2 regions of the Streptomyces tremellae genome follow, and region 2 is predicted to be linked to the other one. Evidence: predicted binding sites of a transcription regulator. Region 2 holds the regulator's gene; the other holds the start of a gene.

Region 1 (7,354 bases), on a different contig from region 2:
CGACGACGGCCGCGAAACATCGGGACACTTGTGACCTTTCTCACGTACGCACCCCTCAGGCGACGGTGGTGCTCGCGCGGTGGGGCGAGGGCCCGGGGAGCGCCGGGGGCACGGTCGAGCACCTGGTCCTCTCCGACTCCACCCTGCTGCGGGAGGACAGGGGCGGGCGGGTGACGGCGCTCGTCGACGACCGGCTCGACCACGTCCCCGCGGAGGTGAAGCGGTCGGTCGCCGCCACGGACGCGCTGCGCAACGCGGAGGGCGGCTTCTTCACCGCCGCCGCCGACCCCTCGGTCGCCGTGCGCGCGGTGACCGGGAGCACGCCGGCCGCCGAGGTACGGTCCCTGCTCGCACTCACCGACGGAGCGGCCCGCTGGGTGGAGATGTTCGGCGAGGGCGGCTGGGCGGAGTGCCTCGCACTGGTGCGCGAGCACGGCGCGCGGGAGCTGATCACCCGGGTGCGGGCCCTGGAGAGCGCGGCTGAGCACGTACGGGGAAAGCGGCACGACGACGCCACGGCGGCGTTCGCGGAGCTGTGAGCGAGGCGCGGGCGGCAGCGGGGCCGGGCGCGCGCGGGGCCCGCGCGGACGGACACGGGGGCGGACGGACACGGGCGCGGACGGACACGGGCGCGGACGGACACGGGGGCGGACGGACGCGGGCGCGGACGGACACGGGCGCGGACGGACGCGGGACCGCCGGCGGGATGGGCTCCGGGCGGGGACGGCCCGACGCCCCGTCGGGCGGCTCGGGCACCGGGGCGACCAGAGCGCCGGGTTTCACCCGAAAGGGATGTTTGCCCGGCGCTCCTCACCCTCCCGCGCGAGCGCCCCTCTCACTCGTTCGAGGGACGGTATCCGGGGCAGGGAACCGGCCCGCGCGCACGGCCGTCCGCGGCGGGCTGGTCAGGCCGCGAAGCGGGCGTTCAGCTGGTGCAGGAGGCGGGCCAGCTCAGCGATCTCGCCGCGGTCCCAGTCGGCGAGTTTCTGCACGTAGCGGCCCCTGCGGGCGTCCCTGACCCGGCGAAAGCTGTCGAGCCCCTCGTCCGTGATCCGCACCAGCGAGGCGCGGCCGTCCGCGGGGTCGGGCTCCCGGGTGATCAGCCCCAGCTCCTGGAGCGCCCTCAGCTGCCTGCTCATGGTCGCCTTGCCGACCCCGAAGTACGCGGAGAGCTCCGTCGCCCGCTGCTGCCCGCTCTCCTCCAGGCGGACGAGCAGGCCGTACGCGGAGGGTTCGAGGTCGGGGTGGACCTCGCGGGCCATCTCGCCCGAATTGGCCCTGGCGCGGCGGAGGAAGACCGCCAGCTCGCGTTCCAGGTCGAGGAACTCGGGGGTCACCTGGCCCCCGTCCGCGGACACGAGTCCTCTCTCCGTACCGCCGCCGTGCACGTCAGCTGCCATCGCGCGCTTTCCCGCTCCCGAGGAGTCCGTAGCCGCGGCCATTGCCGCGGCTCTCCGTATTTTCGCAGGTTTAGTCCATCAGCAGCAGCGTGGTGGGGCTGCGACCGCGCGGCGGTGTCCGTAGCGTTTCAGGGTGACATGTCCCCCTTTGACGGATTGTCGACCCGTCAAGCAATCCCCCCACCAAGGTTTTCGGAGGCACGCAATGTCCGTGCGCAGACCCGGAACGCGCAGCAGTCGCCGCACCCTGTACGCGGCGTCCGCGGCGCTCCTGGCCACCTTCGCCCTTCCGCTCACCCTCCCCGGCGTCGCCACCGCCGAGGTCTCCCCCCTCCCCCCGGAGCCAGGACGGGCGGCGTCCCCGCTCGCCGACGCGGCGCCCGCGCGCGGCACCGCGTACATGGGCATGGGCGTCGTCGCCCACGACGGCGAGGGCAGGGCGCCCATCGCCGACCGCGGCCTCGCGGTCGCCCAGACGGAGGGGGTCGACGTCTCCAGCCACCAGGGGAGCGTGAACTGGTCCTCCCTCGCCAAGACGGGCGTGAAGTGGGCCTACGTCAAGGCGACCGAGGGCAACTACTACCAGAGCACCACGTTCAACCAGCAGTACACCGGCTCGTACAAGGCCGGCCTGATCCGCGGCTCGTACCACTTCGCCGCCCCGGACACCTCAAGCGGCGCCAACCAGGCGGACTACTTCGTCAAGCACGGCGGCAACTGGTCAAAGGACGGCAAGACGATGCCCGGCGTCCTGGACATCGAGTGGAACCCGTACGGCGCAGCCTGCTACGGCCTCTCGAAGGCGAAGATGGTCAGCTGGATCAAGGACTTCGCCACGACGTACAAGGCCCGCACGGGCCGCGACGTGGTGATCTACACGGCCACCACCTGGTGGAAGCAGTGCACCGGCGACTACGCGGGCTTCGCGAAGACGAACCCCCTGTGGGTCGCCCGCTACAACACCTCGCCCGGCACGCTGCCCAAGGGCTGGGGCTTCCAGACGATCTGGCAGTACACGTCCTCGGGCCCCGGCGTCGGCGACCACGACAAGTTCAACGGCTCCCTGAACCGCCTCCGCGCACTGGCCAACGGCTGACCCACCCCGCCCCGCCACCCCCGGAAGCAGTGCTTCCGGGGGTGGCGGGCGGACGCGCGCTCACCCCGGAGGGACCCCGGGGCAGGCGGTCATGCCCCTCGGCGCCGTACCGGCGTCAGGCCGCCGCGGCGACCTGGACCTCGGCCGGGGTGAGGGCCAGGTCGAGGACCTGGCGGACGTCGGTGACGGGGTGGACGTCCAGCTTCTCCAGGACCTCTGCGGGGACGTCGTCGAGGTCGGGCTCGTTGCGCTTGGGGATCACGACCGTCGTGACGCCCGCCCGGTGCGCGGCCAGCAGCTTCTGCTTGAGGCCGCCGATGGGCAGGACCCGGCCGGTCAGGGAGACCTCGCCGGTCATCGCGACGTCCTCGCGGACCTGGCGGCCGCTGAGCAGCGACGCGAGGGCCGTGGTCATCGTGATGCCCGCGCTGGGGCCGTCCTTCGGGACCGCGCCTGCCGGGAAGTGGATGTGCACTCCCCTGTCCTTGAGGTCGCCGACCGGCAGCCCGAACTCCGCGCCGTGCGAGCGCAGGTACGAGAGGGCGATCTGCGCGGACTCCTTCATCACGTCGCCGAGCTGGCCGGTCAGGGTCAGCCCCGCGCCACCGGTCTCCGGGTCGGCGAGGGACGCCTCGACGAAGAGGACGTCGCCGCCTGCGCCGGTGACCGCGAGGCCCGTCGCCACGCCCGGCACCGCGGTGCGGCGCTCCGCCGGGTCCGTCGCGGACTCGGGCACGTGGTGCGGCCGGCCGATCAGGGCGCGCAGGTGCTCCGCGCCGAGCGCGGCCGGCAGCTCGCGGTCGCCGAGCTCGTGCTCCGCCGCGACCTTGCGCAGCAGCCGCGCGATCGCGCGCTCCAGGTTCCGCACGCCCGCCTCGCGGGTGTACTCGCCCGCCAGCTTGCGCAGCGCGTCGTCGTCGATGGCGACCTCGCCCGCTTCGAGGCCGGCGCGCTCCAGCTGCCTGGGCAGCAGGTGGTCGCGGGCGATGGTGACCTTCTCGTCCTCGGTGTAGCCGTCGAGCGTGACCAGCTCCATGCGGTCGAGCAGTGCCTCGGGGATGGCTTCGAGGACGTTGGCCGTGGCCAGGAAGACCACGTCGGAGAGGTCGAGCTCGACCTCCAGGTAGTGGTCGCGGAAGGTGTGGTTCTGCGCCGGGTCGAGGACTTCGAGGAGGGCGGCCGCGGGGTCGCCCCTGAAGTCGGAGCCGACCTTGTCGATCTCGTCGAGCAGGACCACCGGGTTCATGGACCCGGCCTCCTTGATGGCGCGGACGATGCGGCCGGGCAGCGCGCCGACGTAGGTGCGCCGGTGGCCGCGGATCTCCGCCTCGTCCCGTACGCCGCCGAGCGCGACGCGGACGAACGTGCGGCCCATGGCGTGCGCGACGGACTCGCCGAGGGAGGTCTTGCCGACTCCGGGCGGCCCGACCAGGGCGAGCACGGCGCCGCCGCGGCGCCCGCCGACGACACCGAGGCCGCGGTCGTCGCGGCGCTTGCGCACCGCCAGGTACTCGGTGATGCGCTCCTTCACGTCGTCGAGGCCCGCGTGCTCGGCGTCCAGGATCTCCTTGGCGCCACGGATGTCGTACGCGTCCTCGGTGCGCTCGTTCCACGGGAGTTCGAGGACGGTGTCGAGCCAGGTGCGGATCCAGGAGCCCTCCGGGCTCTGGTCGCTCGCCCGCTCCAGCTTCTCGACCTCCTTGAGGGCCGCCTCGCGGACCTTCTCCGGCAGGTCGGCCGCCTCGACGCGGGCGCGGTAGTCGTCGGACTCGTCGTCCTCGCCGCCGCCGTTCAGGTCGCGCAGTTCCTTGCGCACGGCCTCCAGCTGGCGGCGCAGCAGGAACTCGCGCTGCTGCTTGTCGACGCCCTCCTGGACGTCCTTCGCGATGGACTCGGCCACGTTCTGCTCGGCCAGGTGCTCGCGCAGCTGCCGCGTGGCGAGCCTGAGCCGGGCGACCGGGTCGGTGGTCTCCAGCAGCTCCACCTTCTGGGCGGTGGACAGGAACGGCGAGTAGCCCGAGTTGTCGGCGAGCGCGGACACGTCGTCGATCTGCTGGACGCGGTCCACGACCTGCCAGGCGCCGCGCTTCTTCAGCCAGTCGGTGGCGAGTGCCTTGTACTCCTTCACCAGCTCCGACACGGCGCCGGGCAGCGGGTCCGGCACGGTCTCCTCGATGGTGATGCCCTCCACCCACAGGGCGGCGCCCGGCCCACTCGTGCCGGCCCCGATCTGCACGCGGCCACGGCCGCGGATCAGGGCGCCAGGGTCGCCGTCCGAGAGCCGTCCGACCTGTTCGACGGTGCCGAGCACGCCGGTCGACGCGTACGAGCCGTCGACGCGCGGCACCAGCAGCACCTGCGGCTTTCCCGCACCGGCCCCCTCCGTGCGTGCTGCTGCCTGTGCGGCCTCGACGGCGGCGCGGACTTCGGTGTCGGACAGGTCCAGGGGCACCACCATGCCGGGCAGCACGACCTCGTCGTCGAGCGGCAGCACGGGAAGCGTGAGCGGTGTGGAAATTGCAGCCATGATCTCCCCTTCGGCAATCAAGTTGAGCTATGCAGGCTCAATGCTTGTGAGTGCCAGGATGTTCCCGGTGCGGCCGCGCGTTCGCCGTCAGCGATCATCGAGCCGTGCGCGGCCGGGCCCCCGAGGCGCGGCGCGCGGGCCCGGCAGGGTCGGAACACCCGGCGCGGACCCGCCATTCCGCGCGGTCCCGCGGGGCTGGGCCCGTGCGCGCCGGCCGCCCGACCCGCGGGAGTCGGGCCGTACAGCGGTCTCACACGAGACAGCGGCGGCACACGAGCAACGAGAGAAAGGAGCGGGCACGTGTCCGAGTCGGAGACCACCCGGGGCCGGGCGCCCGGCACACCCGTCACGCTGGACCGGCGGGAGGGGCCGTACGGGGAGGTCGCGCTGCGCCGCCGCCGCGCGGAAGGCGGCAGCGGTGGTGACCGCGCGGACGACGTACTGGAGATCGACGACGTACTGGAGATCATCGCCAACGGCACGTTCCTGATGGACACCTCGGACGGCCGCTCCGAGCGGCTGCTGGTCGACGCGGCGCTGCGCACGCTGCCCGAGGAACGGCGGAGCGCCCGGCCGTCCGTGCTGATCGGCGGGCTCGGCGTGGGCTTCTCGCTCGCGCACGCCGCCGCCGACCCCCGCTGGGGCCGGATCGCCGTCGTGGAGCGGGAGCAGGCGATCATCGACTGGCACCGTGCCGGGCCGCTCGCCCGGATCTCGGCGGCCGCGCTCGCGGACCCGCGCACTGTGATCCTGCACACCGACCTCGTCGGGTACGTGCGCGCCGCCCCCGGCACGCACGCCGACCGCTACGACGCGCTGTGCCTCGACATCGACAACGGACCGGACTGGACCGTCACCGAGAGCAACGACGGTCTGTACACAGAGGAAGGACTCGCCGCCTGCAGACGGCTGTTGAACCCCTCGGGGGTCCTCGCCGTCTGGTCCGCCCAACCCTCCGCGACCTTTGCCGATGCGTTGCGGAATGCCGGTTTCACCTGGGTTGCGGACGAAGAGGTGCGGGTTGCCCGGGGCGCGCCGGACGTCGTCCATCTCGCTGTTCGCACTGCGTAGCCGAAAGGCGGCCGCTACCTCTACGCTGCTCCACGAAATACAGGATCCGGCGATCTACGACACCCCCCAGGCGTTCCACGACGTAGACCGGCGGATCAAGGGCATACGGAGCGCGTTGAAACGCGTACCAGGGGCGGGCGATGGAGCAGACACACACCAGCCACACCGGAGTGGCGGCCACGCCGGGCGCTCAGCGCCGGGTCCTCGTCGTCGAGGACGACGCGACCATCGTCGACGCCATCGCGGCCCGGCTGCGGGCCGAGGGCTTCCTCGTGCAGACCGCGGTCGACGGCCCCGCCGCGGTCGACGCGGCGGAGGCGTGGCAGCCGGACCTGATGGTGCTCGACGTGATGCTGCCGGGATTCGACGGACTGGAGGTGTGCCGGCGCGTACAGGCGCAGCGCCCGGTCCCGGTCCTGATGCTGACGGCGCGCGACGACGAGACGGACATGCTCGTCGGACTCGGCGTCGGCGCTGACGACTACATGACCAAGCCGTTCTCCATGCGCGAGCTGGCGGCCCGCGTGCACGTGCTGCTGCGGCGCGTCGAGCGTGCGGCGCTCGCCGCCGTGACACCGCGCAGCGGCATCCTCAGGCTGGGCGAACTGGAGATCGACCACGCACAGCGCCGGGTGCGCGTGCGCGGCGACGACGTGCACCTCACAAGTCGGAGGCCAAGCGGTCTTAGGAAGACAACGTGCGATCCCAACTCCTTGGCTCACAGAACGACATGGCTACGATCCGACTTGGGCGGACGCGTCGGGCACCAGGACGGTCGACAGTCACATCAAGGCGCTGCGCCGGAAGATCGGCGCGGAGCGCATCCGTACGGTCCACGGCGTCGGCTACGCCCTGGAGACACCGGCGCCATGAACCTGGCGGGCCGGCCGGGAAGCGGCGGGCGCGGGGCCGGGCGCGCGGACGCGTCGGAGGGCCGGGACGACAGGACCCGGGACGACCGGTGGGCGGTCCGGCCCTTCTCGATCAAGGCGAAGCTCGGCACGCTGGTGGTCGTCTCGGTCTTCATCACGACCGGGCTGCTGATGGTGGCGCTGCGCACCAAGACGGAGCTGCGCTTCATCACGGTGTTCTCGGTGATCGCGACGCTGCTGATCACCCAGTTCGTGGCGCACGGCCTGACCGCGCCGCTCGACGAGATGAACACGGTAGCCAAGGGCATCTCGCACGGCGAGTACACGCGCCGGGTCAGCGGCGCGGACCGGCGGGACGAGCTGGGCGACCTGGCGTCGACGATCAACC
Region 2 (7,354 bases):
CCAACGGCGACAACCACCTCGGTGGTGACGACTGGGACCAGCGCGTCGTCGACTACCTGGTCAAGCAGTTCTCCAATGCTCACGGCGTAGACCTGTCGAAGGACAAGATGGCCCTCCAGCGCCTCCGCGAGGCCGCTGAGAAGGCGAAGATCGAGCTGTCCTCCTCCTCGGAGACCACGATCAACCTGCCCTACATCACGGCGTCCGCCGAGGGCCCGCTGCACCTGGACGAGAAGCTCACGCGCGCCCAGTTCCAGCAGCTCACCTCGGACCTGCTGGAGCGCTGCAAGGTCCCGTTCCACAACGTCATCAAGGACGCGGGCATCCAGCTCAGCGAGATCGACCACGTCGTCCTCGTCGGCGGTTCGACCCGTATGCCCGCGGTCGCGGAGCTCGTCAAGGAGCTGACCGGCGGCAAGGACGCCAACAAGGGCGTCAACCCGGACGAGGTCGTCGCCATCGGCGCCGCCCTCCAGGCCGGTGTCCTCAAGGGTGAGGTCAAGGACGTCCTGCTCCTCGACGTGACCCCGCTGTCCCTCGGCATCGAGACCAAGGGCGGCATCATGACCAAGCTGATCGAGCGCAACACCACGATCCCGACGAAGCGCTCCGAGATCTTCACGACGGCCGAGGACAACCAGCCGTCCGTGCAGATCCAGGTCTACCAGGGCGAGCGCGAGATCGCGGCGTACAACAAGAAGCTCGGGATGTTCGAGCTGAGCGGCCTGCCGCCGGCCCCGCGCGGTGTCCCGCAGGTCGAGGTGTCCTTCGACATCGACGCCAACGGCATCATGCACGTGACCGCGAAGGACCTGGGCACGGGCAAGGAGCAGAAGATGACCGTCACCGGCGGCTCCTCGCTGCCGAAGGACGAGGTCGACCGGATGCGCCAGGAGGCCGAGCAGTACGCGGACGAGGACCACAAGCGCCGCGAGGCCGCCGAGACCCGCAACCAGGGCGAGCAGCTCGTCTACCAGACCGAGAAGTTCCTCAAGGACAACGAGGACAAGGTCCCCGGTGACGTGAAGACCGAGGTCGAGACCGCCGTCAGCGAGCTGAAGGAGAAGCTCAAGGGCGAGGACACGGCCGAGATCCGCACGGCCACTGAGAAGGTCGCCGCGGTCTCCCAGAAGCTGGGTCAGGCCATGTACGCGAACGCGCAGGGCGACGCCGCGGCTGCGGGCGCGGCCGGTGCCCCCGGCGCCGAGCAGGCGGCGGACGGCCAGGACGACGTGGTGGACGCCGAGATCGTCGACGACGAGCGTGACAGCAAGGGTGGTGCCGCGTGACGGAGGAGACCCCGGGCTTCGAGGAGAAGCCCGACGTCCCCTCCGGCGCCGACCCCGAGGACGCGCCGAAGGGCGCGGGGCCGGGCTCCGCGGCGGAGCCCGGCCCGGCCGCCCAGGCCGGGGACGTGGACGAAAAGGCCGCGCTGACGGCGCAGCTGGATCAGGTGCGCACCGCTCTCGGTGAGCGGACCGCGGACCTCCAGCGCCTTCAGGCGGAGTACCAGAACTACCGCAGGCGGGTGGAGCGCGACCGGGTGACCGTGCGCGAGATCGCCGTGGCGAACCTGCTCACCGAGCTGCTGCCGGTGCTCGACGACATCGGCAGGGCGCGGGAACACGACGAGCTGGTCGGCGGCTTCAAGTCGGTGGGCGAGTCGCTGGAGTCGGTCGCCGCCAAGCTGGGCCTCCAGCAGTTCGGCGAGGAGGGCGAGCCCTTCGACCCGACGATCCACGAGGCCCTGATGCACTCGTACGCGCCGGACGTCACCGAGACGACCTGCGTGGCGATCCTCCAGCCCGGGTATCGGTTCGGCGAGCGGACGATCAGGCCCGCCCGGGTCGCCGTGGCCGAGCCCCAGCCGGGGGCGCAGCCCAAGGCGTCCGAGGAGGACGCGGCGGGCGAGGGGTCCACGTCCTCGGCCGAGGACGGGAAGCCCGCGAAGGAGAACGGTGGCCCGGACGAGGGCTGACACAACGGCCGGTGCCGCCGGTGCCGCCGCCACGGCGGCGGTACCGGCAGGCGGCGGCCGGTACCCGGTTCGGGAGGAGGGACGTCGGGAGTGAGTACCAAGGACTTCGTCGAGAAGGACTACTACAAGGTCCTCGGCGTCCCCAAGGACGCGACAGAGGCCGAGATCAAGAAGGCGTACCGGAAGCTCGCGCGCGAGTTCCACCCGGACGCCAACAAGGGCGACGCGAAGGCCGAGGAGCGCTTCAAGGAGATCTCCGAGGCGAACGACATCCTCGGCGACCCGAAGCGGCGCAAGGAGTACGACGAGGCCCGCAGCCTGTTCGGGAACGGCGGCTTCCGACCGGGTCCCGGCGCGGGCGGCGGCGGCACGTTCAACTTCGACCTGGGTGACCTCTTCGGCGGCGGCGCCCAGGGCGGCGGCGGGACCCAGGGCGGCTTCGGCGGCGGCCTCGGGGACGTCTTCGGCGGGCTGTTCAACCGCGGCGGCGGCGGTACGCGCACCCAGCCACGGCGCGGCCAGGACATCGAGTCCGAGGTGACGCTGAGCTTCACCGAGGCGGTGGAGGGCGTGACCGTGCCGCTGCGGATGTCCAGCCAGGCGCCCTGCAAGGCGTGTTCCGGCACCGGCGACAAGAACGGCACCCCCCGCGTCTGCCCGACCTGCGTCGGCACCGGGCAGGTCTCGCGCGGCACCGGCGGCGGGTTCTCGCTGACCGACCCGTGCGTCGACTGCAAAGGCCGCGGGCTGATCGCCCAGGACCCCTGCGACGTGTGCAAGGGCAGCGGGCGCGCCAAGTCGTCGCGCTCCATCCAGGTCCGCATCCCCGCGGGCGTCTCCGACGGGCAGCGGATCAGGCTGCGCGGCAAGGGCACGCCGGGCGAGCGGGGTGGCCCCGCAGGCGATCTGTACGTGGTCGTCCATGTGGGCAGCCATCCGGTGTTCGGCCGCAAGGGCGACAACCTCACGGTGACCGTGCCCGTCACGTTCGCGGAGGCGGCGCTCGGCGGCGAGGTGAAGGTGCCCACCCTCGGCGGGCCGCCGGTGACGCTGAAACTGCCGCCGGGCACGCCGGCCGGGCGCACCATGCGTGCGCGCGGCAAGGGAGCCGTCCGCAAGGACGGGACCCGCGGGGACCTGCTGGTCACGGTCGAGGTGGCCGTGCCGAAGGATCTCGGGACCGACGCGCGCGACGCGCTGGAGGCGTACCGCAAGGCGACCGCGGGCGAGGATCCGAGGGCGGAGTTGTTCCAGGCAGCGAAGGGAGCATGACGTCATGGACAGGGACGGCGGCGCCAGGCGCCGCGCCCCGGCCGGTTTCGGCGGGGCGTACGAGCTGACGGAGGAGACCCCGGTCTACGTCATCTCGGTGGCGGCCCAGCTGTCCGGGCTGCACCCGCAGACGCTGCGCCAGTACGACCGCCTCGGGCTCGTCTCACCGGACCGCACGGCGGGGCGCGGCAGGCGCTACTCGGCGCGCGACATCGAGCTGCTGCGCCAGGTGCAGCAGCTGTCGCAGGACGAGGGCATCAACCTGGCCGGGATCAAGCGGATCATCGAGCTGGAGAACCAGGTCGCCGCGCTCCAGTCCCGGGTGGCCGAGCTGTCGGCCGCGCTGGACGGCGCGGCGGCCGCGATGCGGCAGCGCGAGGCGCAGGTGCACGCGTCGTACCGGCGCGATCTGGTGCCCTACGAGGACGTGCGGCAGGCGAGCGCGCTGGTCGTGTGGCGGCCGAAGCGACCGGAGTGACACGGCCGCGGTGCGGTGGTTCCGCGGGGTTTCGCGGGGATCTTGGGGCGGGGCGCCGTGGCGGGCGTCCCGCCCCGCGCCGGTTCTGCTTCCGGCGGGCGGGGGGTTGGCGGTGCGGTGTGCGCCGGTGTCAGCCCTCGTGGCCGTCGCCCAGGATGCCCGAGCGCGCGATGAGGAAGCCGAGCTGTGCCCTGCTGCCGCTGCCGAGTGCGGCGGCGAGCTTGGCGATGTGGGCGCGGCAGGTGCGGACGTTCATGCCGAGGCGCCGCGCGATGGCCTCGTCGACGAGCCCCTCGACGAGGAGCTTGGCGATGGAGCGCTGCACCTCGGTGACGCCCTCGGAGTCCGGTCCTGAGGGCAGCGGCTGGACCAGCGGGGTGGCGCGCTGCCAGAGGTGTTCGAAGACCTTGGTGAGGTAGGCGACGAGGCCGGGGTGGCGCAGTTCGAGCGCCGCGCTGTCGTCGTCCCGCGCCGGGATGAAGGCGACGACGTCGTCGCAGATGATGAGCCGCTCGATGAGCTGCTCAAGGGTTCTTATCTCCATCTTCGCGCCGGCCAGGTGGTCGATGTAGGCGAAGGTGTTCTGGCTGTAGCGCACGGTGTGCTGGTAGAGCGTGCGCATGCTGACGCCCCGGTCGATGAGGGGCTTGCTGCGGGTGATGGCCTGGCTCAGCAGGTGCTCGGGGCGGCCGCCGCCCGGCTGGACGGTGAGCACTTCCTTCTTCAGTGCGGCGGTGGCGACGTCGAGGGCGGCGTTGATGCGGTGGGAGCCTTCGAGCACGGTGATGGCGTGGATACTGGGCGGCGCCTGGGCACTGATGGCCATGAACTCGTCGAACGACTCGGTCAGGTCGACGGTGCGCTGCCTGCGCTCCTGTATCTCCCGTTCGAGGGGGTGCAGGCGCTGGGCGAGGGCTATGGAGGGCGCCACCGGACGCAGCCAGTCCGGATCGTCCGGGTCGGGGTGGAGAAGGGCGAAGTCGATCAGGCACGGAGCGCTCGCCACCTCGCGCCTGGTGATGCGGCCGGCCTGGAGGGCGGCGGCGTAGAGGCGCTTACCTTCGGCACACAGATCGGTTAGAGAGTGCCGATGCGCCCTGTCTGTACCGTTCATGCTCATTTATCCACCCCTCAGGTTGCTGAACCTGCAGGAACATGATGCCTCGGTGTTGTGGCGCGGAGATCCTGGTGTGAGCCATTGTCGTTTTTGACGGGGGAGAGATTCCATCAAGTGAGGACGAAGCTGGCGATGAAGAAGAGATTGCTTCGCTCGACGCTTGCCGCGGCGTTCGCGATCCCGTTGGCGTTCGCAACTGTCGTTGCCTCGGGCGTCGGGTCCGGGAACTCTCCGGAGACCGTGCACAGCACGTCGGTGGGGGCCGGCCCCGGCAGCCATGAGGCAGTCGCCGCCGATCTGAGTTGGCCCGCCTCGCACGCGGGCACCCCGCAGGTGCGTCCGGCCGACATCAGCTGGCCCCTCGCGCCCGCGGACATCAGCTGGCCCGCGGCCCCTCCCGCGGTCAGCCCTGCCGACATCAGCTGGCCCGCGGCGGCCCACGGCGCCACCCCGGCCGCGAGCCAGGGCGACATCAGCTGGCCCGCGGCAGCCGCGGGGCAGCAGGCGGTCCTCGGCGCATGACGACGCCCGCGGACGACAGGATTCTTCGGCGCGAGATGGCCGCGGCCTACCGGTCCGGATGGCACGTGGTCGACCTCGTGTCCGCGATTCCGCGGCGCGGGGACTCGGTGCGGGTCACCCTGCTCGGAGAGCCCGTGCTCGTCGTGCGCGAGGAGGACGACGACGTCCGCGCGTACCGTTGTCCGCGCCGCCCCCGTGGTGCTCCGCAGCGGGTCCGATGCTGCATCAGGTATGACATGATTTTTGTTAATCTTGATCAGCGGGATCACGAGTTCGTAGGACCACAACCCCATACAGCCACCCCCCGCAGTGCCTGAGCGATTCCCCCGTCGTAACAAGTCGCTCAGGCGCTTCCCCCACACAACGGCGCCATCGTGGACCTGAAACGCGATGGCGCCGTTGTGCTGCCCGGACGCGTTCGCGAGCGCGGCCCCGGGCCCCGCCGCCCGGCGTCGTACGCGCGTCAGCCGCGCCCCATCGCCCGGTCGAGGGCGATCTCGATGACCACCCGGTCCGGGTTGGGCGCGGGCGTGCGGCCGTAGCGCTCCGCGTACCGCGCGACCGCGTCGGCGACCACCTCGGGCTCGGTGCGGATCCTGGCCCGCCCCTCCAGCGTCGCCCAGCGCCCCTTCATCACCTGGCACACCGCGACCCGTGCCCCCAGGCCGTCCTCGGCGGCGGCCAGGACGTTCGCCACCTTCCTGCTGTTCCTGTTGGTGATCACCCGCGCCACCCCGGCGCCGGGGTCGTACGTGACGCCCACGGGCACCAGGTGCGGTGAACCGTCGGGGCGCCGCGTGGCGAGCGTGCAGAGGTGGTACTCGCGCCAGAACGCCAGGAACTCCGGGTCCGGGTCGCGTACGTCGATGGTCATGGCACGAGGGTACGGCCGGATCCGGGCCGTACCCGGCTCCCGTTTTCGGGTTGAGTGGAATAGACTCAACTTTGTACACGTTATGGGAGTCAGGATGGAGAGGAACAGGAGGAGAGGACGCACGTGGACGCCGAGCTGACCAACAGGAGCCGGGAAGCGATCAGTGCAGCGAGCGATCGCGCCGTGGAGGCGGGGAACCCGGATCTGACCCCCGCGCATCTCCTGCTCGCGCTGCTCGCAGGGCAGGACAACGAGAACGTCACCGACCTGCTGTCGGCCGTCGAGGCCGACATGGCGGGCGTGCGGTCGGGGGCCGAGCAGCTGCTCGCAGGACTGCCGAGCGTCGCCGGGTCCACCGTCGCGCCGCCGCAGGCCAACCGCGACCTGCTCGCCGTCATCGCCGACGCCACGCGGCGCGCCCGCGAGCTCGGCGACGAGTACGTGTCGACGGAGCACCTGCTCATCGGCATCGCCGCCAAGGGCGGCCAGGCCGGCGAGGTGCTCGCGGGGCAGGGAGCCACCGCGAAGCGGCTCGCCGACGCATTCGAGAAGGCCAGGGGAGGACGCCGGGTGACCACGCCCGACCCGGAGGGGAACTACAAGGCGCTGGAGAAGTTCGGCACGGACTTCACCGCCGCCGCGCGCGAGGGCAGGCTCGACCCGGTCATCGGCAGGGACCACGAGATCCGGCGCGTCGTGCAGGTGCTCTCGCGCCGCACCAAGAACAACCCGGTGCTCATCGGCGAGCCCGGCGTCGGCAAGACCGCCGTCGTGGAGGGGCTCGCCCAGCGCATCGACAAGGGCGACGTGCCCGAGTCGCTGAAGAACAAGCGGCTGATCTCGCTCGATCTCGGTGCGATGGTCGCGGGCGCGAAGTACCGCGGTGAGTTCGAGGAGCGCCTGAAGACCGTCCTGTCCGAGATCAAGGAGAGCGACGGCCAGATCATCACCTTCATCGACGAGCTGCACACCGTCGTCGGTGCGGGCGCGGGCGGCGACTCCGCCATGGACGCGGGCAACATGCTCAAGCCGATGCTGGCCCGCGGCGAGCTGCGCATGGTCGGCGCCACCACCCTCGACGAGTACCGCGAGCACATCGAGAAGGACGCCGCG

Evidence for each region. The regulator HspR, encoded in region 2, represses chaperone genes until heat shock. The targets are predictions, from matches to a motif close to TTGAGNNNNNNNNNCTCAA.
Region 1: the regulator HspR is predicted to act here: its motif matches at 5,046-5,064, upstream of lon (endopeptidase La).

What each region holds. Positions count from the first base shown of each region.
Region 1 covers NZ_BAABEP010000020.1:91,805-99,158, forward strand. The annotation lists gene ABEA77_RS16410 (hypothetical protein) at 1-539, shown strand, start outside; gene ABEA77_RS16415 (MarR family winged helix-turn-helix transcriptional regulator) at 906-1,400, opposite strand; gene ABEA77_RS16420 (lysozyme) at 1,606-2,496, shown strand; gene lon (endopeptidase La) at 2,612-5,023, opposite strand; gene ABEA77_RS16430 (spermidine synthase family protein) at 5,324-6,094, shown strand; gene ABEA77_RS16440 (HAMP domain-containing sensor histidine kinase) at 6,964-7,354, shown strand, end outside.
Region 2 covers NZ_BAABEP010000070.1:1,736-9,089, reverse strand. The annotation lists gene dnaK (molecular chaperone DnaK) at 1-1,289, shown strand, start outside; gene grpE (nucleotide exchange factor GrpE) at 1,286-1,978, shown strand; gene dnaJ (molecular chaperone DnaJ) at 2,069-3,250, shown strand; gene ABEA77_RS29565 (heat shock protein transcriptional repressor HspR) at 3,255-3,728, shown strand; gene ABEA77_RS29560 (helix-turn-helix transcriptional regulator) at 3,859-4,848, opposite strand; gene ABEA77_RS29555 (hypothetical protein) at 5,086-5,367, shown strand; gene ABEA77_RS29550 ((2Fe-2S)-binding protein) at 5,364-5,684, shown strand; gene ABEA77_RS29545 (pyridoxamine 5'-phosphate oxidase family protein) at 5,831-6,241, opposite strand; gene clpB (ATP-dependent chaperone ClpB) at 6,365-7,354, shown strand, end outside.